Regions from separate parts of the Exiguobacterium sp. SH4S7 genome, predicted to be linked through region 1. Evidence: predicted binding sites of a transcription regulator. Region 1 holds the regulator's gene; each other region holds the start of a gene.
The links. The regulator Rex, encoded in region 1, represses fermentation and respiration genes when NADH is low (regulators of the CRP and FNR family bind a similar motif). The targets are predictions, from matches to a motif close to TTGTGAAATATTTCACAA.

Region 1 (5,664 bases):
GTGGATCGAGTGTGAGGGGTACGTAATTCGACGCCCATAAATCTAAGCGTCGGTCCAAATCATTCCACTCGAAAATCATGTCATAAGAACCATTCGTCTGCAGCGTCAGTTTGTCTTGCTCCCAGACGAATGGATCGTCTTGGTAAGCTAAACGGGCCTTCAACTCGGTACCCGAGACAGGTAAAACCGTCCCATCGACAAGTGTCACGGTTCCGTTCACTTCATAGGGACGACCTACTTCATAACGTGCCGTCGTTTTCGGCACGTTGACAAGCAGTTTCCATGGTGCTTTCCATAACGACTCCGGCGTATAACCTACCGTGCGGTTTTCAGAAAAGACATACCACGGTCCGTGCTGTCGGACGTCCGCGTCATCGATCGGCGCTTCTCGCCACTCATTCGTCGCCACGTTATAACTGACATAAAACGTCGTGTACATCTTTCGAATCGTGAAGTAGTAGACGCCGTCTTTCCAACTTAGATTCCTTACGTCTGGCGCATCTTTCTCAATCCATCGTTTCGTCGCTATATCGAATATATTGAGATGTTCCCAGTCACCGGATTTTGTGACGACCCACTGGTTCGCTCCCTTGATCAACGACGCTCCCCTCACCTGGCCCGTATATGAACCAAGCGTCTCGAGCACTTCACCCGTCACTGTCCGTTTCGTGATTTGGCCATCCACGAATGCGAGGACATTTCCGTCGTCGAGCAGTCCGTATGCTTCATACATACTCTCTTTAGTGATCGACCCGAGGATGTCCCCTGCCATCGACGTGGTGACATATTTTTTGTCGTCGGTCCATAAAACTGTTTCCGCCGACTGATTGATCGCAACGACTGCATCCAGACCGCTTCCCGGCTCAATCGGAAAGCTTGAACCTGAATCGGTATGGATATCCCATACCATCCATTGTTGCCACCCTTCCAAAATAAATCGACCGTCCCCGACTGCGTGAATGTTGTGCAAGACGGACACTCGAATCGGTAATGTATAGACTTCACCGGTCTTCACATGGACGAGCGTCTCAGGATCTCCTGAGCGCCACACATATTCACTATTTCCTACCACTTCTCCTGCCGGAATGACTTCAGGCTTGGCATAACCCTCTGCCCGAACGTCTAATCCGGGCGCTGCCACCATGACGAGCACAACGAGTATGCTCCATAACCATTTGTTCATCGTTCTCCTCATTTCTGTTTATGAATACATAACTTTCAAAAATAATCCATTTTTAATTCAACCTTCCTAATTTTAAGTTGTTTTTTCAAAATTTAATAGCCCTAAAATTAAAAAAAACACCACGTCACATGACGTAGTGTTCACTTCTCATTCATTTGCTTCATCAAATCCATCTGTTCTTTCACCATCGCCTCTTTCTCACGTCGGAGCACACCGCGGTACGTCACACGCGAGATCGATAAGCTGATCTCATATAAGAAGAAGAGCGGCAGCGACACCATGAGGTGCGACGTCAAATCCGGCGGCGTGATGAATGCCGCGATGACGAACAAGGCGAAGTAGGCGTACTTCCGAATTTTTGAGAGGAAGTACGGCGTCACGACACCGATGCGCGTCAAGAACATCGTCACGACCGGAAGTTGGAACAACAGTCCAAACGGGATCGTCAGTTGCAACAGGAACGTGAAATAGTTCGTCGCCCCGATGATTTGCGTCAGACCGAGGTCTTGCCCGAGGTCCGTCGAGATATCGAGGACGAGCGGGAACAACCAATAGTAGGCGAATGCGAGACCGATGAGGAACAAGATAAAGATGACCGGGATATAGGCGAGCGTCCATTTTCGTTCATTCGGATGCAGACCAGGTGCGACGAACGCCCACAGTTGATACAGTAGAAATGGACCCGATGCGACGAGCCCGATGACGAGCGCCAAGTTCAAGTAAATCATGAGCGGGTCCGCGACCCCAAAGGCGTTCAGCTCGAGCCCTCGTTCGACGAGGTCCGCCTGCAGATAGGCGAGCACGTATTTGACACTCGGCAAAGCGATCAGAAAGAAGGCAAAGACGACAAATGCCGACAGCATCAGTCGTCTCCGCAGCTCTGTCAAGTGATCGGACAGTGCCCGTTCTTGATCAGGTTGATGGCTCATGGCTTACTGCTCTTTCTTCTCAATTTCTTTCTTGTCGGTCTCATCGTGCTCTTTCATCATACCGTTCGTGGCATTTTTGAACTCACGGAGCGTCTGCCCCGCTGCCCGGCCGAACTCTGGCAATTTCTTCGGCCCGAAGAGGATGAGCGCGATGATGGCGATGACGAAAATACTGACGCCACCTGGGATACCGACGACGAGTGATGATTGTAGAAATTCCATTATTGATGGACCCCCTCAGCGGATGGATAGTGTTGCATAAAGTAAATGAGCGACTGGAGTTCGATCGACAAGTCGATATGATGGACGCGGACCGTGTCCGGTACAGTCAATCGCGCCGGCGTGAAGTTCAAGATCCCTCGAACGCCATAGCGGACCAAATCATCGGCGACCGGTTGCGCGTAGGCAGACGGGACCGTGAGGATGGCGACATCGATTTTGTTTTGCTTCATAATCTGTTCCATCTCATCGACGTGATGAATCGGGACACCTGACATCGTCGTGCCGACTTTTGTCTCGTCTGCGTCGAACCCGACGACGATATGTGTGTTATTGTTTTTAAGGAAGTTATAGTTGACGAACGCTGTCCCGAGATGACCGACCCCGACCAAGGCGACGTTCGTGATCTCGTCTTGATTCAGCGTCTTACGGAAAAATTCTAACAGATACTGTACGTTATAGCCATATCCCTTTTTACCGAGCGCACCGAAGTATGAGAAGTCACGGCGAATCGTTGCCGAATCGACCTTGACCGCCTCGCTCAGTTCAGCAGAAGAGACACGCTGTTTCCCTGACGAATGTAGGCTTTGGATAAACCGATAGTATAGTGGCAACCGTTTGGCTGTCGCTTGCGGAATCTTTGGTTCGTTTTGACTCAACGGAAAGAGCCTCCTTTTTACGACGCGTTTCAAACGAATCTGATTTCATACACCTTGATTGTAAACGAATTCACATAAGCACTCAATGAATATACCTGAAAAGGGGAAGAAATAAAGTATACTAAACAGAGAGAAAGGGGTTTTTTCACTTGATCCTACTGCAAGTCAACAACTTATCCAAATCGTTCGGCGTCGAGCCGATTTTAGAGAATGTCAAACTAGAAATCCAAGAAGGCGAACGCGTCGCCCTCGTCGGCCGCAACGGCGCCGGCAAGTCGACGCTGTTAAAAGTCATCGCCGGCGAGTACAACTATGACTCGGGCGACATCATGAAGCCAAAAGACGTGACGATCGGCTATCTCGCCCAAGACTCAGGATTAGAATCGAACGAGACGATGTGGAACGAGATGCTCACCGTCTTCACCGACTTGATCGAACAAGAGAAGACGCTCCGCCAGATGGAGCAAGACATGGGCTCGGAGCGGATCTTGAACGACCCGGCCGCCTACGAGCGTCTGCTTGCGGCGTATGACGAGGAGCAACACACGTTCAAAGACCGCGGCGGCTATCAGTATGAAGCGACAATCCGCTCGATCTTGCACGGGATGCGGTTTTACCCGGACGACTTCGAACGTCGGATCGATACGCTCTCAGGGGGACAGCGGACACGTCTTGCCTTAGCGAAGATGCTCCTGCAAAGCCCGGACCTGCTCATCTTGGATGAGCCGACGAACCATTTGGACATCGAGACGCTCAGCTGGCTCGAGAAATATTTGAGCGGCTATAAAGGTGCCGTCCTCATCGTCTCCCATGACCGTTACTTCCTCGACCGCGTCGTCTCGGTCGTCTACGAGCTGTCACGCAACCGCAGCCGCCGCTTCGTCGGGAACTATACGAAATTCCTCGAGCAGAAGGCCGCGCTTTACGAGCAAGAGAAGAAACAGTTCGAGTCGCAACAAGAAGAGATCGCCAAGATGCAAGACTTCATCCAACGGAACATCGCCCGGGCGACGACGACGAAACGCGCCCAAAGCGTCCGCAAGCGGCTCGAGAAGATCGACCGCATGGACGTGCCGGACGGTGACGAACGAAGCGCGGTGTTGTCGTTCTCGATCAAACGCCAAAGCGGGAACGATGTGTTGAGCGGCAGCGACCTCGCCATCGGCTACGAAGAACCGATCGCACAACACTTGCGTTTCCAACTGCAACGCGGCGAGTCGGTCGCCCTCGTCGGCCCGAACGGAGTCGGCAAATCGACGCTCCTCAAAGTGTTGACGAAACAACAACCACCGCTCACCGGTGACATCCGCTACGGTACCGGCGTCGAAATCGGCTACTACGACCAGGAACAACAGAACTTGTCGGACGCGAACCGCGTCATCGACGAGATTTGGAACGACTGGCCGCTCATGCGCGAGCAAGAAGTCCGCAGTCTGCTCGGCCAGTTCTTGTTCAGCGGGGACGACGTCATGAAACGCGTCCAAGAACTATCCGGCGGCGAACGGGCCCGGCTGACGCTCGCCAAGCTCAAGCTCGAGCAACCGAACTTGCTCGTCTTGGATGAGCCGACGAACCACTTGGACCTCGACTCGAAGATGATCCTCGAGAACGCGCTCGTCGACTATCCCGGGACGATCTTGTTCGTCTCCCACGACCGTTACTTCATCGACCGGCTCGCGACGCGTGTCTTAGAGATCACGCCGAACGGCATCGATGAGTACCTCGGCGACTACTCGTATTACGTCGAGAAGAAAGAAGAGCTCGAGGACCTTGCCCGGCTCGCCCGCGAGGAGACGAAACAAGTCGTCGTCAAGAAGCAGCGCGCCGACAAGGAACAGCAGCGCGAAGAACGCCGGTTGAAACAGCGGGTCGAAGAGATCGAGCTGACAATCGAGCGCCACGAAGCTCGGCTTGAAGAAATCGAGCAGCTGTTATGCGAACCGGACGTGTTCAACGACTTCGCCCGCGCCCAAGAGCTGTCGACCGAGTCCGACGCGACGAAAGAGTCGATCACGGAACTGTTCACAGAATGGGAGGAACTCCATTCATGATGCGTTCCCGTGCCATGCGGATCGATTGGATGCATGCGTTCCTGACCGGGTTCGTCTACATCGTGCCGAGTGGGACCGAGTATATCTCGGAACTCATCCGCGGCGAGGCGACGAACGTCCCGATCATTTTATTTTACTTCCTGCCGATTGTCGTCGGGTTTATCATCCAAACATGGTCCGGTATCATCATCAGCCTCTTCAGCGGCTTGCTTATGAGCACGTTGTTCATCCGGCTTGTCATTTGGCCGATCGATGTCACGGTGCATAGCTTTTATGCGCCTGGCTCGGTCTGGGGCCACTTTTATCGAGAGACGCTGTTCATGTGGGTGCTCGCGTTTATCGTCTACGTCGTGAGCCGGGTGAATATGTGGTATCGAAATAATTATCGACAACCGAAAAACTGACGAAAGAGCGCCAATCCGCGTATAGCGGAAGGCGCTCTTTTATTATGATCGAGTATGCTGTTTGAACGTAAAACCCATCGTTAAAAAGATGTAGGGGAATGCCAACAAAATTAAATGGAAATATCCTATACTACCAAAGATGACTTCATCTTGTGCCGGATCAGACATCTCGTCTAAGTAAATGCCTAGGCTGTAGCTATACCAAATCACGTAAGCATA
Region 2 (5,664 bases), on a different contig from region 1:
GTTGGGGCGTATGAATCCTTCACAGAGAACGGGGAGACCCATTCTACCGAAACAAATCGTCCAGGACTGTTCGCTTATGACATCGAAACGAATAAAGTCGTCCAACTCGCTTCAAAAGCCGAAGAGTCAAACTTGACCGTACATGATAACGAGTTGATGGCGGTGCAACTAGACGGATCCGAAATCGTCGTCGATTTGATGACAGGAAAACCGTCGACACGCCAAGTCATCGATGGTTCAGTTGGCACAACTACCTATGTCGGAAACCAACTGTACCACGTCCGTCCGACGAAAGACGGAGCCGTCATCGACGTATACGAGGACGGGAAAGAAGTCTCGAGCGCCGCGGTGAACGCGACGAACGAGGAAGCGAAGTTATTGCTCGATGGCGCCCAATTTTATGTGAGATAAAAAATAACCGAGAGGCGGCTGCCTCTCGGTTATTTCGTTGGTTTCGGGATGATGACCCCTTCTTCTAAATCAAGCAACATATCGATCAGTTCCGCGCAAAACTCAGGGAATTGATCGAGGAACGCACCTGGACCGACCTCATCCATGAAGTCGATGTACAGATCTGCTACGTTGCCAGCCATCTTCGCTGGAAGTGCGAGGAAGGCCGACCCGAAGCGCCAGCTGCCACGGATGTCGAGCAGCTTGCCGAGCATGACGTCGCCTGGTTCGCGTACTTCCGGTAGCATTACCTTGTACGTCTCTTTCGTCTCCCAATCACGTAAGCCGTCTTCGGTCACTTCAAACACAGAGCACCGGGGGACGGCGAGACCGCGCAAGGCATGATAGAGAGCAGGTGACATGTCAGCTTTGTGGTCCGCCAAATAGCGGCCGTGCGGTGTCATCCCGTCCTCATCCGTCTCAAAGAAGACGGCCCAATCGATGAACAAATCGCGGAACAGTTCGGCGTCTTTCAAGTGCCACGTGCCTTCCGAAGCGATCTCTTGGATATAGTTCGTCCACTGCGTGCTGCGTGCGAGTGCCGCTTGCTCGTATAACTTTTTCAGTTCGGCCAGCAATTCGGACTCTTCGACGAGCAAAGGGAAGGGAATTACTTTCCGGTCTTTTTTCATCGCCGTGGTCCTCGCTTGTCTGCAGGACGTTTGACGACCGGCGGTTTGTCTTCGATCCGTTTCTCGATGACTTCGCCACGGTAAATCTCAAGCTCTTTCAATTCGACACCGAGCTGGCGGGCGAACGATTTCAAGTGCGTCAAATCTTCCGGTGTCACGATCGACAGGACCGTCCCGGCCGCGCTACCGCGAGCGGTCCGTCCTGAGCGGTGGATGAAGTCATCGGTCGATTCAGGTAAATCGAAATGGACGACGTGCGTCACTTCATCGATGTCGAGTCCGCGCGCTGCGAGACCCGTCGTGATGAGGAGCGGATATTCGCCTTTACGGAATTCGCGGAGCGTCTCGACGCGGGCACGTTTCCCTTTCAAGCTATCGAGCATACGGTAGTTCACTTTCATCTTATCGAGCTCACCTTTGAGCGGCGGTAAGAACGAGCGGTTGTTGATGAAGGCGAGCACTTTGACACCGTCGACGTGTGATAGGCGACGAAGCAATTCTGGCTTATAGCGACGTGTCGTCAACATATAGCCGTACGTCACTTGAGCACTGACAGTCCGTTCGACCTTCACGTGAACCGGTTCTTTCAAGAACGGGGCAGCCCAGGCTTGGAGCGTATCCGTCAACGTCGCCGAAACGAGTGAGATTTGATGCTCGTGCGCCGTATGGTTGATGATGCGCTCAGCCGCTTCCGTCAATCCGCTGTCGATGATTTGATCGGCTTCATCGAGCACGATCGTATGCGTTTCGTGCAGTTTAAGTTTTTTCTTCTCGATCAATTCAACGAGACGTCCTGGTGTCCCGACGATCAAATGCGGTTTTTTCTTCAAGCGATCGATTTGGCGCTTCAGTTCGACGCCGCCGATGAACGAGGCAATCCGGACGTCACCTTTTTCGGTGAAACGTTGCGCCACCGTTTGGATCTGCATGACGAGTTCGCGCGTCGGTGCGACGATGACGACTTGGATCCGGTCGTTCGAGGCATCGATTTTTTCAATAGCGGGTAAAAGATAAGCGAGTGTCTTACCTGTCCCTGTTGGTGCTTCGATTGTGACGTCTTTTCCTTCTAAAAGGGGCGGGAACGCTTCCGCTTGGACCGGCATCGGTTCGTTAAAGCCAAGGCGTTCCCAGGCTTCGTTAATGAATGGTTTTGTAAAGTTCATATCAGTTCTCCTTATCGTTGGGCAAAAACAAAGGAAGCATAAGCGCTCCCTGGTTCAAATATAGCGAACATGTTCAGTGTCTTGGTCAATCGATGAACGGAGTGTCTGTGTGTACACTTGCCCGTCCTCGACGAGTTTGATGTGCACGTCGATGTGCTCAGGCGAGGCTTCGACACCTTCGACCGTGAAGCCTTGATACACGCGGTATTCCAATTCCTTAAGCAATTTTGCATAGGCGTTTAGTTCTGGATACGTCGTCGCGACGTCGATTGGGCGCGACACGAGTGCGACCATTAAATGGTCACGGAAATCGATGAAATCCTCATTCTCGATATCGTCATCAAAGCGAATCCAAAAGCCTTTTTCTTCAAATTCTGTGATAAATCCGTCGCGCTTGTCTCCAGCCTCTTCGACTTTAAGGGAGATGCGGTCACCGGCTTTTAAGTTATGCTCGGCTGTTAATGGTTCATACGTCATGGGAAGAACCCCTTCCTCTTCTACAATGTTCTGCTTCCATTGTGCTCGATATAAGGCAAAAATTCAAGTTCTATCCCGAACCTGTGAGTTAAGTCACTACAAAAACTGTATGATTTTTCACAACTACTTAAAGATAATACAGAATTCACAAGAACGTGAACGAATAGGGATTCGTCTGTTTCTATGTAAGTTGAAAAACTACTATAACAGATAAAATAGCGCTTACAAAAACGGCGTAACACCAATGTTCATGAGATTGTTACAACTTTCACAAGAATGTAAAACATATTGTTCACGTTTTCACGTACACTCATATTATAAGGAATCAGGCAGTTATCTCAACTATGAGGAGTGACCATAATGGCAACTGAAATTAAATCAGCCTGGTCAGGATTTGTTCCTGGACAGTGGACGAACGAAGTGAATGTCGGTGAATTTATCCGCTTGAACCGCCACGAGTATACAGGGGATGACCGTTTCTTAGTCGGACCGACAGAGGCGACGAATCGTCTTTGGGGACAAGTGATGGAATTGACGAAAGAAGAACGGGAACGCGGGGGCGTTTGGGATGTCGATCAAAACACGCCGTCGACAATCATCTCACACGGACCTGGGTACTTAAATAAAGACCTTGAAAAAGTCGTCGGTGTCCAAACGGACGAACCGTTCAAACGCTCGATTCATCCGAACGGCGGCATTCGCATGGTCGACGCCGCGCTCGAGTCATACGGCTTCGAACCAAATCCTGAAATCACAAAAATCTATTCAGACATTCGTAAAACACACAACCAAGGTGTTTTCGATGCCTACACACCAGAGATGCGGGCGGCACGTAAGTCAGGGATCATCACAGGTCTCCCAGACGCATACGGACGTGGCCGGATCATCGGTGACTACCGTCGCGTTGCCTTGTACGGTTTAGATTTCTTGATTGCCGAGCGTAAAAAAGATTTGGCGAACAATGGCGGTTTCCTCTCGGAAGCAGACATTCGGACGCGGGAAGAGATGTCTGAACAGCTTCGTGCCCTTCAAGAATTGAAACAACTCGGCGCTGCTTACGGATTCGACCTCGGTCGCCCGGCTGAAACGACGCAAGAAGCCTATCAATGGGTATATCTCGCTTACCTTGCAGCTGTCAAAGAACAAAACGGTGCGGCGATGTCTCTCGGACGCGTATCGACATTCCTTGACGTGTACGCTGAGCGTGACATGGCGGCAGGCCGTTTGACAGAGTCAGACGTCCAAGAAATCGTCGATCACTTCATCATGAAACTCCGCATCGTCAAATTCTTGCGGACGCCTGACTATAACGAATTGTTCTCTGGAGATCCAACGTGGGTCACGGAATCAATCGGTGGGATGAGTGAGGATGGCCGTTCGAACGTCACGAAGAGCTCGTTCCGTTTCCTTCACTCGCTCACAAACCTCGGCCCGGCACCAGAACCGAACTTGACGGTGCTTTGGTCGACGAAATTACCGGAAGGATTCAAACAATATTGCGCGAAGATGTCAATTGAGACGTCGGCGATCCAATACGAGAACGACGACCTCATGCTTCCAGAGTTTGGTGACGATTACGGCATCGCCTGCTGTGTGTCACCGATGAAAATCGGCAAACAGATGCAGTTCTTCGGTGCCCGTGCCAATATGGCGAAAGCACTCCTCTACAGCATGAACGGTGGACGCGATGAGAAGAGCGGCGAACAAATCGCTCCGGCTTGGGACATGAACACAGAAGACGTCCTCACGTACGACAAAGTGTACGCTGACTTCGACCGGACGCTCGACTGGCTCGCGGAGCTTTACGTCAACACACTCAACGTCATTCACTTCATGCATGATAAATATGCGTACGAACGGATTGAAATGGCGCTCCACGACCCTGAAATCTTACGGACGATGGCTTGTGGTATCGCTGGCCTTTCGGTGACGGCGGACAGCTTGTCAGCAATCAAATATGCGACGGTCAAACCGGTCCGGAATGAATTCGGCATCGCTGTCGACTTTGAAACAGAAGGCGACTTCCCGAAATTCGGAAACAACGATGACCGTGTCGACGCGATTGCTGTCGAACTCGTAGAATTGTTCATGGAAAAAGTCCGGAAACACAAAACGTATCGCGACGCGCTTCATACGCAATCGGTCTTGACGATCACGTCGAACGTCGTCTACGGCAAGAAAACAGGTAATACACCGGACGGCCGTCGTGCTGGTGAGCCGTTCGCACCGGGTGCGAACCCGATGCACGGCCGCGATACGAAAGGAGCGGCAGCGTCGCTCTCGTCAGTCGCTAAACTTCCGTTCGAACACGCGCAAGACGGTATCTCATACACGTTCTCGATCGTACCGAAAGCACTCGGTAAAGAAGACGTCGCACGTGAACTTAACTTGGCGGCACTTCTTGACGGCTATATGGGTGGCGAGCACAAAGGTCACCACTTGAACGTCAACGTCTTCAACCGTGAGACGTTGCTCGACGCCATGGAACATCCAGAAGAGTATCCGCAGCTCACGATCCGCGTATCAGGTTACGCCGTCAACTTCATCAAGTTGACACGCGAGCAACAGATCGACGTCATCAACCGGACGTTCCACGGTTCATTGTAAGTAAAGGCTTGGCGGCCTTCGCTTGAAGGCCGCTCATTCGTTAGGAGGTCATCTCGATGACAATGGGATATGTACACTCGGTCGAATCGTTTGGAACCGTTGACGGCCCGGGAATTCGTTTTATCGTCTTTTTGCAAGGTTGTGCGCTTCGCTGCTTGTATTGCCACAACGCTGATACGTGGGATTTTAAAAAGAATAACCATCGTTCGGCCGAGGACGTCATTCAAGAAGCGCTCAGCTATCGTCCGTTCATGGAAGCATCAAAAGGCGGCATCACAATTTCAGGGGGCGATCCGCTCGCACAACCAGAGTTTTTAGAAGCGCTGTTGCGTGAA
Region 3 (5,664 bases), on a different contig from region 1:
AGACGTGGCTCGTACTGTGCAACTTCTCAGCTGAAACACAAGAACGGACGTTGCCGTATGACGTCAAAGACCGTGTCATCGGCAATATGGAGCCGATCGAACCGTTCACGCTTCGTCCGTACGAGGCACAAGTGTACAAACTATGACAAAAAACTCGCCCAAGCGGCGAGTTTTTTTCAAGCGTATAGTATTCTCCAAACCATTCGGGAATAGGAAGAGTAGACTCTGACTTAATAAGGGGGAAACGAGATGAAGACGTTGATTGCGTATACGTCACGATATGGTACGAGCGAGAAAGTCGCCCATCTTTTGGCCGCACGGTTGTCCGGAAACGTCCACGTTCAAAACTTGGTCGATGAGCCAGACGTCGATTGGGCAACGGTCGACCACGTCATCGTCGGGGGATCGATCCGGATGGGGAAAGTCCAAGACGAGCTGACCGACTGGTTGAAGCAAAACGAAGTCCAATTGCTCGAACGTCCGCTCGGATTGTACTTGTGCGCCGGCACGCCGACCGCGGCGGAGCGGCAACGTGAGCTCGAAGGCGCGTACGGGGAACATTTACGAGCACACGCCTACTTCGTCGAAGTCGTCGGCAGCGGCTATGACTTTGAGCGGATGGGCTTCCTCGACAAAGCCATCGTCCGGATGATGGCCAAACAGACGGTCAGTTCGCTCAATTTGGACGAAGCACGGTTGAATGAGCTCGTCGAGTCGGCTCAAGCGTCACTTCGCACCCGATCTGAGAAACCATAAGCGAATAAGTCGTGCGCTTCGACCGGGCTACTCGTGGAGATGAGGACATCTCCACTTTTTTGTTCGCCTTCGATGTGTTTTAGCACGACGTTAGCGAGCTGTCCGCCGATCTTTACAGAGATCGGGGCCGAATTCCGGCACGTGACATCTTCGATTGTGACGTGATCGGTCCGGTTGTCGCCGCCGAACAGTTCGATGTCGGCGCGGCTGGAAACGAACCCGCTTGTGGCGATCCGTTTTAATTGAACGTTCCGAGACTTATACTGGACGGCGAGCGCTGGATGTCCTGTATAATCATAGGACGGGTCACCGATGGCCGTAAAGCCATGGATCAATACGTCTTGATACGCCGATATGACGAGGCTACGGGGCGACGACTTGGCGTATAGCTTCGAGCGTACCGGTTCAATCGATAGTAAATTCGTCCCTGAGATGAACCGCGCCGTCTTCGACTCGGGATCGTCGGCTAAGTGGTGCCCGATGTGGCGAAAATTGAAGGACCGGTTATCACGATACGAGACGTGCCCAAAAATATGGACGTCATGGGCGGCCGAGGACGTACCGTGGGCTTTCACCTCGACGCCTCCAAAACAACCTTCCGTCATATTGTTGACGAGCACGACGTGACGCGAACCGTCATCGACCTCGATGCCGTTTGAATTGGAGAAGCCGTGGGCGTGCGTACGTCCGTGCGGGTGATGACAGTAGCAGTTCGTGATGTAGATGGCGTCGCTATGATGCGTCGTGATGCCGTCGTCCCCATAATTCGTCGCCTCGCAGCGGTCGAGCCAGATGTAGCGGCTGCCTTTTTTGGCACGCAACCCGTCCCCGAGGTAATGGTAGTGAGGGGCGGTGATATCGAACGCGTGCAGCCCGGCACCTTTGGCGGTGACGTGATGGACCCAGGCGAATTTGACGTGGGCGAATGTCAACGCGCTCGAAGCCGTGTCTCCACTCGACGTCCGATCGACGTCGCCAAGGCGCTCGACGTTCCAGTCGAGCGTCAGATGGGCGACCTCGATGTGATGGTTCCCATAAAACGGTGTCGCATTTCGCAGCAGCCGGCGATGCTTCGGTGTGCCGTCGGCCAAGCGTAATACCGTGTCCTGCTGTCCCGCACCTTCGAGCACGCAGTTCGAGGGGATCCGGACGCCACGGACGATATAGACACCGGCCGGCACGTGGACGTGGCGGTTCGACCGAAGCGCGAGCCGGAATGCGAGCGTGCAATCCGTCTTGCCGTCCCCGACGGCCCCGTAATCGGTCACGTCGACGTGATGGCGTGTCGTCTGCAGTAAATTCAAATGTTCCGCGTCGAGACGACGCATCCAGACGGGCCGGATGAGATCGTCGACGACCTCGAGCGGGAGTGCACTCGTCACCGGTGTGATTCGTTCCGTCATCGGCAAGTGGGAGCGGTACGACTTCGATTGGTCAGGATAATGGTCGTGTCGCGTCGCTTGATGCCAAGCGAGCGTCTCCGTCAATAGCTCATCTGTCGACCAGGCCGCGTGACGGGCGATGGTGGCAGCGATATGCGTGCGGTCAATTTGATTCATCATATGAGTCGTCCTCCTAACGTTCACTACATGTGATGTACCCGTTTTGAAATTATTTTTAGCAAACCGAAGTATTTAGTAGACAGAAGCATTTATCCATGGTATATTACATATGTGCTTAATTAAGAATAGCTGGAAACATAATTCACAATCGCTTGGGATTATTTTTCATGAAAGATAATCCAACAAGTTTTGTGCTTTTTTTTGGTCAGTTTTTTCTAGTAAGGCACTACTAGAACGCACAGCGTTTATTTCAGGAGGGTTCATTATGAACACAGGTAAAGTAAAATGGTTTAACTCAGAAAAAGGTTACGGCTTCATCGAAATGGAAGGCGGAGACGACGTATTCGTACACTTCTCAGCAATCCAAGGCGACGGCTTCAAGACACTTGAAGAAGGCCAAGCAGTAACTTTCGAAATCACTGACGGAGCTCGTGGCCCACAAGCTTCTAACGTTGAAAAAATCTAATCTTCCTTTCTAAGGAATTTTATAACCTGCTCGCTTCGGCGAGCAGGTTTTTTCGTGTCTTCGTGTTTAATCAAGTGCCGCAAGGGAATGATTATACGAGTGACTATGATAAGGGGGCTTTAAAAATGAATGCTAAAACAACGGCACAACAAATTCTAGATGCAAGCAACGTGGGAACGATGGCCACGGTATATAAAGGGAAGCCGCACAGCCGATACATGACGTTTTTCCATGACGGTCTGACACTCTATACGGCAACCTCGAAAGATACGGATAAAGTCGATGAGTTGAAGAACAATCCATATACGCACGTCTTGATCGGCTACGACGGGGACGGGGTCGGCGACACGTATCTAGAGATTTTAGGAGAGACGTCGGTGTCTGATGACGAGTCGATGAAAGAAAAAGTGTGGAACGAAAAACTTGAGGGCTGGTTCGACGGCCCGGATGATCCAAAACTCGTCATTTTAAAAATCTCACCGCAATCGATGCGTGTGATGAATAAAAAAGGCCAACCGCCACAACAAGTTGATCTTTAAATCAGTGGAAGCAATGTCTCGAGCAGACGTTGCTTTTTTTGGTGTAATTTCCAAAAAGTGACTGACCTGTGACACACATATGAACGAAACGTGAACTATTGTCTCAAGCTATGTGAAAACATGAACATGGGTGATATATTGTGAATGTAATCACATATAAGCCATCATTCAACCATTCAAAAGGAGGAATTATCATGTTCACAAAGTTTTGGCAAAACCACAACATCGCAACCGGCATCTTGACGGTGTTACGGATCTGGCTCGGCTATCAATGGCTCACAGCCGGATGGGGTAAAATCACGGGCGGCTTCGGATCAGGCGGTTACCTTCAAAACGCAGCTTCACTCGCGACGGGAGATCACCCGGCGGTCGCCGGATGGTGGGCAACATTCCTTGAAAACTTCGCAATCCCAAACGCAGCACTTTTCGATATCTTAATTCCGTATGGTGAGTTCTTGGTCGGTCTCGGTCTCTTGCTTGGTGCCCTCACACGCAGCGCGGCTTTCTTCGGACTCGTCATGAACATGGCGTTCTTATTGTCAGGGACGGTCAGCACGAACCCGACGATGTTGATCGTATCGGTCTTGATTCTCGTCGCGGGCTACAACGCAGGCAAAATCGGCGTCGATGGTTTGTTCCTCCGCCGCTTCGTCGAAACGAAAATTGCGCATCGTTCACCAAATCGTCAAATAGCCTAACGACTTTCTAACGTTCTCCTGTGACAAACTTCACCTCTATCGGCTACGATGAACGTAGCATCGATTAAAAAGGAGAACGGATATGAACGCAACTCGATTCAAATGGCTCGGCTATACAGAGGGGATGTCATTCCTGCTCTTATTGTTGATCGCAATGCCGCTTAAGTATTTGGCTGGCATGCCGCTAGCCGTCAGCATCGTCGGTGCGGCCCATGGTTTCCTGTTCGTCGCTTACGTGGCGGCAGCGGTTTACATGGCGTGGCGCTTCAACTGGGGCTTCAAAGTGTTAGTCCTCGCGGTCATGGCTTCGGTCATCCCGTTCGGACCGTTCTTGTTAGAGAAACGAGTCCTTCCATCAACAGAGAAGACATCGAACTGAAAAACGTTCGATGTCTTTTTTTCGTTCATTGATGTGTCGGCGCGCTTTCGACTTCAGCCAGTACCGTCGCTTTTTCAGCCGCGATATCGTGACGGATGCGATGCATCGCGAACAGCGTGATCGAAAGCAGGCATACCATGCAAATCGCATAAAGTGACGTGACCGACATCCATTCGCTCAATAACCCGAACGACACGAAACCGAGCGGGGTGATCCCCATCGCGAGCGATTCGAGGACGCCCATGACACGACCGAGGTAGCTTGGTTCCGTGTTCGTCTGCAAAAACAGTTGGATGGGAATATTGACGCGGATGATGAAGAAACCGCTCAACAAAGCGAATCCGGTGAGGAAGACGATGGCGGGTGTGACCGAGAAGTCAAAATAGAGCGGGACGGCCGGGCCGATAAAGAGGCAACTCATGACGATAAGCGATGTGCGGACCGTCGCTAGACGATACTTGATCTTAAAGAACGGCAGCGCGTGGGCAAGAGAGGCGACTAAAAATCCGACTGCGAACATACTTTCTAAAAAGCCGAACTGGAGCGGGCTGACCCCGATCTGTTGCAAGGCGGCAATCGGGAACAGTACTTCCGAAGCCACGAAGAAGAAGTTGAGGAACGCCGCAAGAATCGTCAGCGTCCATAGCACGCGTTGGCGTTTCAAATAGCGGAAACCGGAGCGGACGTCGTCCCACGTCGATTGATCGGTGGAAGCATGTTCATACGCTTGGAATGTGAGACGTGAGGCGAACAGGGCGGCAATGAGGAACAAGAGGGATGAGCTGAACAAGAACGCTGAAATCGGTAATAGCTTGAACAGCGCCCCGGCTAAAAGTGGCGTACCAATACTTGAGACGGAAATGATACTTTGGATGAGCGAATTGGCGCGTTGAAGCCCGTCTTCGTCGAACAGGAGTGGAATCGAACTCGTCAACGTGACAGACAAGAAAGTGGAGACGATAGAAAGCAGACATGTAATAATCAAGAAAGCAGGAACGCCGAACGTCCAAATGAGGCTCGCGGCCCCGGCCAAGAAGAACAATAGCCCGTTGACCGATTCCATCGTGATGATGACGCGTTTTCGGTTCAATTTGTCGGCATATGCACCGGCAAACGGTGATAATAGAACACGAGGCAACGTCCCGGCCAGTAAGACGAGGGCGAACTGGAGCCCGGAACCGGAAGTTGTCAGCACCGTCAATCCGGCGACGAACGTGAATAGACTGGAAGCGAATAACGACATGAATTTCCCGAGCAACAACAC
Region 4 (5,664 bases), on a different contig from region 1:
AACAGATAGATCGTCAAGAACCTCGGTGACCCATACATGCGTTCGACGAGCGGGCCGAGCGACCAGAGCGCGAACATGTTGATCGCAAAATGAAACCAGCCGATATGAAGGAACATCGGTGTGACGAGGCGCCACCATTCGCCATCGTCGATGAGCGGATTGACTTTGGCGCCGAATCGGATGAGCGTGTTCGGATCGAGCGTCGAGCCGAGCGATTCGGCGAGCCACATGACGACAAACGTCAACATCATGAGCGCATAGACGAGTTGCGGTTCACCGAATGAGAATCGCTTCTTCAGTTCGGCTTTTCGCTGTTTATCGAGTGCGAGCGCGAGCGACCGAAACCGGGTCTCATCTTGTTCATCGCCACACGCGTGCCTGTCGAGTCTCACCTTGGCCGCGACTTGGAACGACAACGTCTCAAGTCGCTCCTCATCGACGAGAGGGTCGCCGTATATATGAACGTGAAGCTTCGCACGCCCGAGTCGTGCGAGTCGGAACGAGCTCATGACCGCCTCGATCTCGATCGCGACATGGTTTGCCCACGCCTTATCCGTCTTTATGTACAGGTGATAGAGGTCTCCAGCTTTCGTGTCGAACAATACCAGCGCGCGCGAAGGCTCGAGTATACCTTCGACCCGACCGCCCGCCTCGACCGCATGGTAAATGTCTTCCCAAAAACATCCCGGTTGCGTCAACTGAATCCCCTCCTTTCCTTCTGTCTTAATTGTAATCCAATTCGATCATGACGACAAAAGTTGGCGCTTTCTGAATCTGTCCGGCGTCCGTACCAACACATAAAAAACGTAGCCGGCATACGCCGACTACGTCTATATCGCGAATATATTATAAAACAGGTTGCATCGTTTTCAACAACACGTCTGCCGAATGGAGCATTTTCTGCTTCTCTTCTTCTGATAATTCGATTTCGACGACTTGACGCACGCCTTGGCGGTTGATGATTGCCGGCACACCGATATGAATATCGTTCAAGCCGTACTCTCCGTCCAAGTAGGCACCGACCGTGAGTAGCGTGTTCTCGTTACGGAGCACCGCTTTGACGAGACGAAGCAAGCCGAGACCGATCGCATAGTACGTCGCGCCTTTACGTTCGATGATGTGGTACGCAGCGTCACGAACGTTGACGTAGATGTCTTCAAGGTCTTCCCACGTATACTCGTCGTTCTCTTCGAGCAACTGTTCGACCGATTTGCCGTAAATCCGGGCGTTGCTCCACGCCGCGAACTCGGTATCGCCATGCTCACCCATGATGTAAGCGTGGCAGTTGCGCGGATCGACGTTGAAGTAATCACCTAGCATGTAGCGGAGGCGTGACGTATCGAGTACAGTCCCTGAACCGAAGACGCGATGTTTCGGAAGACCCGAGTATTTCCAAGCCAAGTGTGTCATGATATCGACCGGGTTTGATGCGAGGATGATGATACCGTCGAAGCCAGAAGCCATGATTTCAGTGATCATCGATTTCATGATTTTCGCATTTTTCTCAACGAGGTCGAGACGTGTCTCACCTGGTTTTTGAGGAGCGCCAGCCGTGATGACGACGATATCTGCAGCACCGCAGTCCGTGTAATCTCCAGCCCAGACGCGCATCGGTGACGAAGCGAACGAGACGCCGTGGTTCAAGTCCATCGCTTCGCCTTCTGCCTTCGCCTTGTTGATATCGATGATGACGAGTTCTTCACATAGGCTCGCTGTCGTCAATTGATACGCGAAGCTTGCACCGACCGCTCCGGCCCCGACGAGAGCGACCCGTGTTACTTTTGCATGATTTAATGTTTCCATGTTGTTTTTCCACCCTTCAAACAATCTGTTTCATGTTTTTGTTTTGTCTGTTACACCTAGATTGTAACATCATTCACAAACAGTCAATACAAGAGAAACCGTTTTCAGTTTGGCAATATTGTGACAAAATTCACATTCGTTTGAAACACCCTCATTCTCTGTACTACCCTTAGGCGAAAACAAGAAAACCAATCGCTGCCGCGGAGGCGATCGCCAAGAAATTAACGGCGTCGTTGCCGAGAAAGCGCCATCCAGATACATAGTCGGTCGCTTCACCGTGATGCAGCTTTTTCTCCGTCAGTTTTCGGCACGTCCGACAGCGATACTTACGTTGCACGGTCGCACCGAGCAACGTATCGACGACGCTGCCGCTCAGACCGAGCGCAATCAATAGAAATAGCGTGCCCATCGTTATGTTTAAGAACGGGAGCGATGACAAGACGATGATCGTCGCGCCGGCGACGGACATGAGCGTACCGAACGGTGACACACCACCGCTCGTCCCCGGTTCAACTTCACGCAATGTCAAAATAGAGCGCGGTCGGCGCGATGCGAGGACGCCGAACTCGGACCCCCACGTGTCACTCGTCGCCGCCGCGATTGAAACGACGTAAGCGAATAGCCACGCCTCGTTCGAAGTCATCGCCATTCCGACGGCGGTGAGCATAGCGATTCCTCCGTTCGCAAGCACTTGCACGAAGTCACGCGGTCCGGATTTTTCGACGATGTCATCGACCGACGCCTTGTCGCGGGCGCGATATTTTGAAGCGAGCGAGGACGTCGAAAAGAACACACCGAGCAAGTACAGCCCGAACCAGCCAAAACCAAACCCGATGACCGTCCCTGTCACGATCGTCAAGATCGCCCCAGAGAACGTCAACGACCGGAGACGATATCCGGCCAGTGCAACTAGACAAGTTACGAGGACGATTGAGAGCATCGAATCATTTCCCTTTCTGTCACGATCAGTTCGACAGGTATGTCGTGTGGTTCGATCGGTATTTCGTCGAGCACTTGTACGTCGTAGGCGAGCGCGATCGTCGCACCGCGATATGTCGCTAAGAAACGGTCGTAATAACCCCCGCCCCAACCGATCCGATATCCAGAACGGTCAAAGACACGGCCTGGGACGATACAGACATCGATGTCGAGGTCGGTTTCCGCGGTCGTCGGCTCGAGAATACCCATTACCCCCGGCTCGAGGTCGCTGAACGTCCTGATTTCGTGGAACGTGAGCCCCTGTTTCGTTACTTTCGGCACCAACACCGATTTTCCTGCTTTTAAAGCTGTATCGATGAGCGGACGCGTATTCACTTCAAGATCGAGTGACAATGTGAGTGCGACCGTATACGCTTGTTGCCACTCAGGGAGCGACGCCACGGTATGTAGGATCGCTTCATCACGCCCGTCACGATCGGTGAGCACGCGAATATTCACATGAACCGCTTTTCGGAGCTCTTGTTTAGCTGTCATTTGTTATTCCTCCTATCGAAAAAAAAGGCCGCCACATGAGTGACGGCCGGTCTCAATTATTTCACTTCGCGGTAAAGCGTGTGACGACGGAGACGTGGGTTGTATTTGCGCAATTCGAGGCGCTCTGGGTTGTTACGTTTGTTTTTCTTCGTGATGTACGTGCGATCGCCTGTTTCTGTGCAAGCTAGTGTGATTTTAACGCGCATATCTTTCACTCCCATCTTACTAATGTTGTATCAAGTGCTTTTGCTTTACAGTCTAAGCATACTCAATTATCCTACCAAGTTTTTTTTGAAAAAGCAAGGTTATTTCACGTTCTTTTTCAAACGTTTCTGCCCGTACGGTGACGCGTCGAGCGGTAGGCACGTTTTTACGTTATCGCCGATCACATACCGCGTCGCGAGCTCCTCGATCGAGAGCTGTTCACCGACATAAACCGTATCAGCTTCCGAGAGGACGCCGTTCTCAATGCGATGGATCGCATCGAACAGGCCACCGTGCCCGTGCGGGTTGCGGGTCGTTTCAAATGACAACATAGTTGAGTATAACGGAACATCTAGTGACTTCGCAAGTGAACGTGCCGCTGGAATCGTCATCCAATCAAAATGATGGACCGCTTTGAAGTTGACCATCGTCTGTAACTGTTGGACGAGTTTCACGTAGGCGACGTTCTGAGCAGCGATTTGGTTCATGACATGCTCTAGAAACGGACTCGTGAGTGGGACCCGGTACACGTGCACGCGATTGTGGCGCTCATATTCAGGCAATCCTTCACTGTGCGGCGTGAGGACGTAAACGGTCTCCCCGTCAGCCGCTCGTGCCTCGACTTCAGCGACGACGCGGTGACCGAGGTCGCCCACTATATTGCCTGTATATTCTGGCGTGAGGACGAGAATGACCTCACCTTCTTCGCCACGCTCCTGCGTCACATAATAGTCGTGTGGAGATAGGAACGTATCGATATCAATATCCACGTCGTCTAAGAACGGATAGACCGTGTAGTGCTCGTCTAGCAAGCGATCCGATAGCTTGCCTTCGTAGAGCGCCGTCTCGAGTTCGGCAAACAGACGGGTATGTTCGCGGAAACGTTCGGCGGCGTATTGCGCCGTCGTCTGGCCGTCCAAGATAAACGCCCAATCACTCGAGACTGAGAGCACATAATGACGAATGAGCTGTCTCAAAGCCCGGTCGGCGAGTGGCGAGGTGTTCCGATAGTCGGCTACGTCTTTGACGAGTTGCGTCTCCATCGTGTGCAAATGTCTGAGCATCCATTCGTTGCGTTCGTTGATCCACACATCGCCGTAACCTTTCCGGCCCCACGTGTTCATCGAAACTTGTACTGTTTGCAGGTCTTGGAAATGACGCTCGAGGAAGAGTGCCGGCGTGATCGTCTCAATCCCGTATGCCTCTAGTCGCTCTGCGACTTGCCCTAAAAATTCAGGGCCCTCAAACCACCAATGGCCGAACAGTTCGGCGTCAAACGGTGCCGTGACGAGGAACGGCGGGAACGTTTGTCCACCGTGCGCTTCTAAATGCGCCGCGAGCGTCTCGGCGAAATCGGTCGCGTGATTATCGATTTGATGTTCGGCCCATCCGCGGACGTAAAAGTCTTTTTCGTCGCTGTCGCCCGTGATGCGATGCATCTTCAGACCTGTGTCGAAGCGGATGCCCTCTGGATGCATGAACGCTTGAATGTATTCCCAGTCCCGGTCGTAGGCGAGATCGCGATAAAACTCGCGATAGTCCGGATGCCCCGGATAACCGATCATCGAACTCCAAATCTTCCCGGAGATGATTTGATCACGTGGGAATAAAGCGACTCCGTGCGGCGAATAGACAGGCGCACCGATGCCTTTGTCCGGCGTCGGGTCGGCTTCGAGCAACGCGTGCTCATCGACGAACGTGTAGCGAATCCCTTCCTCATAGAGGATGCGGTCGACTCCTGGCGTATACGCACATTCCGGTAACCAAATGCCGGTCGGACGGAAGCCGTAATGCCGCTCGAAGCAGTTCAATCCAGTCCGAATCTCGGCCCGTGCCGCCTGATCGGTGAACAGATGCGGGTTGAAACCGTGTGTCGCCGTACATGTGACCATATCGATGAAGCCTTGCTCACGATATGTACGGAACGCATGGTTCAAATTTTTCTCCCAATGGAGGAACGTGTTCTTCAAGTCTTGATAACGGCGTTCGTAAAAATGAAGCGTCTCGACTTCTTGTTCGCTCCGACCCTCAGCCAGTTCGATTGAGATCAGTTCAAGCATCTCATCTAAATGCCCGAGATAGCGATCTTGGACGAGTGGGTCGGCGAGCATTTCGATGACGGGCGGAGAGATACTGACCGTCCAATGCAGGGGCCGTTGAAGTCGATCGACTTGCCACAGAATC

Region 2: the regulator Rex is predicted to act here: its motif matches at 2,979-2,996, upstream of pflB (formate C-acetyltransferase).
Region 3: the regulator Rex is predicted to act here: its motif matches at 3,462-3,479, upstream of EVJ29_RS11710 (DoxX family membrane protein).
Region 4: the regulator Rex is predicted to act here: its motif matches at 1,922-1,939, upstream of EVJ29_RS02925 (L-lactate dehydrogenase).

The regions. Positions count from the first base shown of each region.
Region 1 covers NZ_SJUT01000007.1:102,352-108,015, forward strand. Annotated here, with positions in the region: gene EVJ29_RS12955 (hypothetical protein) at 1-1,183, opposite strand, end outside; gene tatC (twin-arginine translocase subunit TatC) at 1,324-2,112, opposite strand; gene EVJ29_RS12965 (twin-arginine translocase TatA/TatE family subunit) at 2,116-2,334, opposite strand; gene EVJ29_RS12970 (redox-sensing transcriptional repressor Rex) at 2,334-2,990, opposite strand; gene EVJ29_RS12975 (ABC-F family ATP-binding cassette domain-containing protein) at 3,140-5,041, shown strand; gene EVJ29_RS12980 (hypothetical protein) at 5,038-5,445, shown strand.
Region 2 covers NZ_SJUT01000005.1:72,598-78,261, reverse strand. Annotated here, with positions in the region: gene EVJ29_RS10520 (hypothetical protein) at 1-411, shown strand, start outside; gene EVJ29_RS10515 (hypothetical protein) at 441-1,082, opposite strand; gene EVJ29_RS10510 (DEAD/DEAH box helicase) at 1,079-2,245, opposite strand; gene EVJ29_RS10505 (hypothetical protein) at 2,300-2,722, opposite strand; gene pflB (formate C-acetyltransferase) at 3,083-5,329, shown strand; gene pflA (pyruvate formate-lyase-activating protein) at 5,386-5,664, shown strand, end outside.
Region 3 covers NZ_SJUT01000006.1:93,399-99,062, forward strand. Annotated here, with positions in the region: gene EVJ29_RS11685 (glycoside hydrolase family 13 protein) at 1-146, shown strand, start outside; gene EVJ29_RS11690 (flavodoxin domain-containing protein) at 250-756, shown strand; gene EVJ29_RS11695 (glycoside hydrolase family 55 protein) at 720-2,318, opposite strand; gene EVJ29_RS11700 (cold-shock protein) at 2,584-2,784, shown strand; gene EVJ29_RS11705 (pyridoxamine 5'-phosphate oxidase family protein) at 2,910-3,323, shown strand; gene EVJ29_RS11710 (DoxX family membrane protein) at 3,518-4,021, shown strand; gene EVJ29_RS11715 (DUF3817 domain-containing protein) at 4,104-4,400, shown strand; gene EVJ29_RS11720 (MFS transporter) at 4,426-5,664, opposite strand, start outside.
Region 4 covers NZ_SJUT01000001.1:593,758-599,421, reverse strand. Annotated here, with positions in the region: gene EVJ29_RS02930 (rhomboid family intramembrane serine protease) at 1-698, opposite strand, end outside; gene EVJ29_RS02925 (L-lactate dehydrogenase) at 847-1,803, opposite strand; gene EVJ29_RS02920 (DUF92 domain-containing protein) at 1,973-2,743, opposite strand; gene EVJ29_RS02915 (5-formyltetrahydrofolate cyclo-ligase) at 2,722-3,276, opposite strand; gene rpmG (50S ribosomal protein L33) at 3,333-3,497, opposite strand; gene EVJ29_RS02905 (1,4-alpha-glucan branching protein domain-containing protein) at 3,582-5,664, opposite strand, start outside.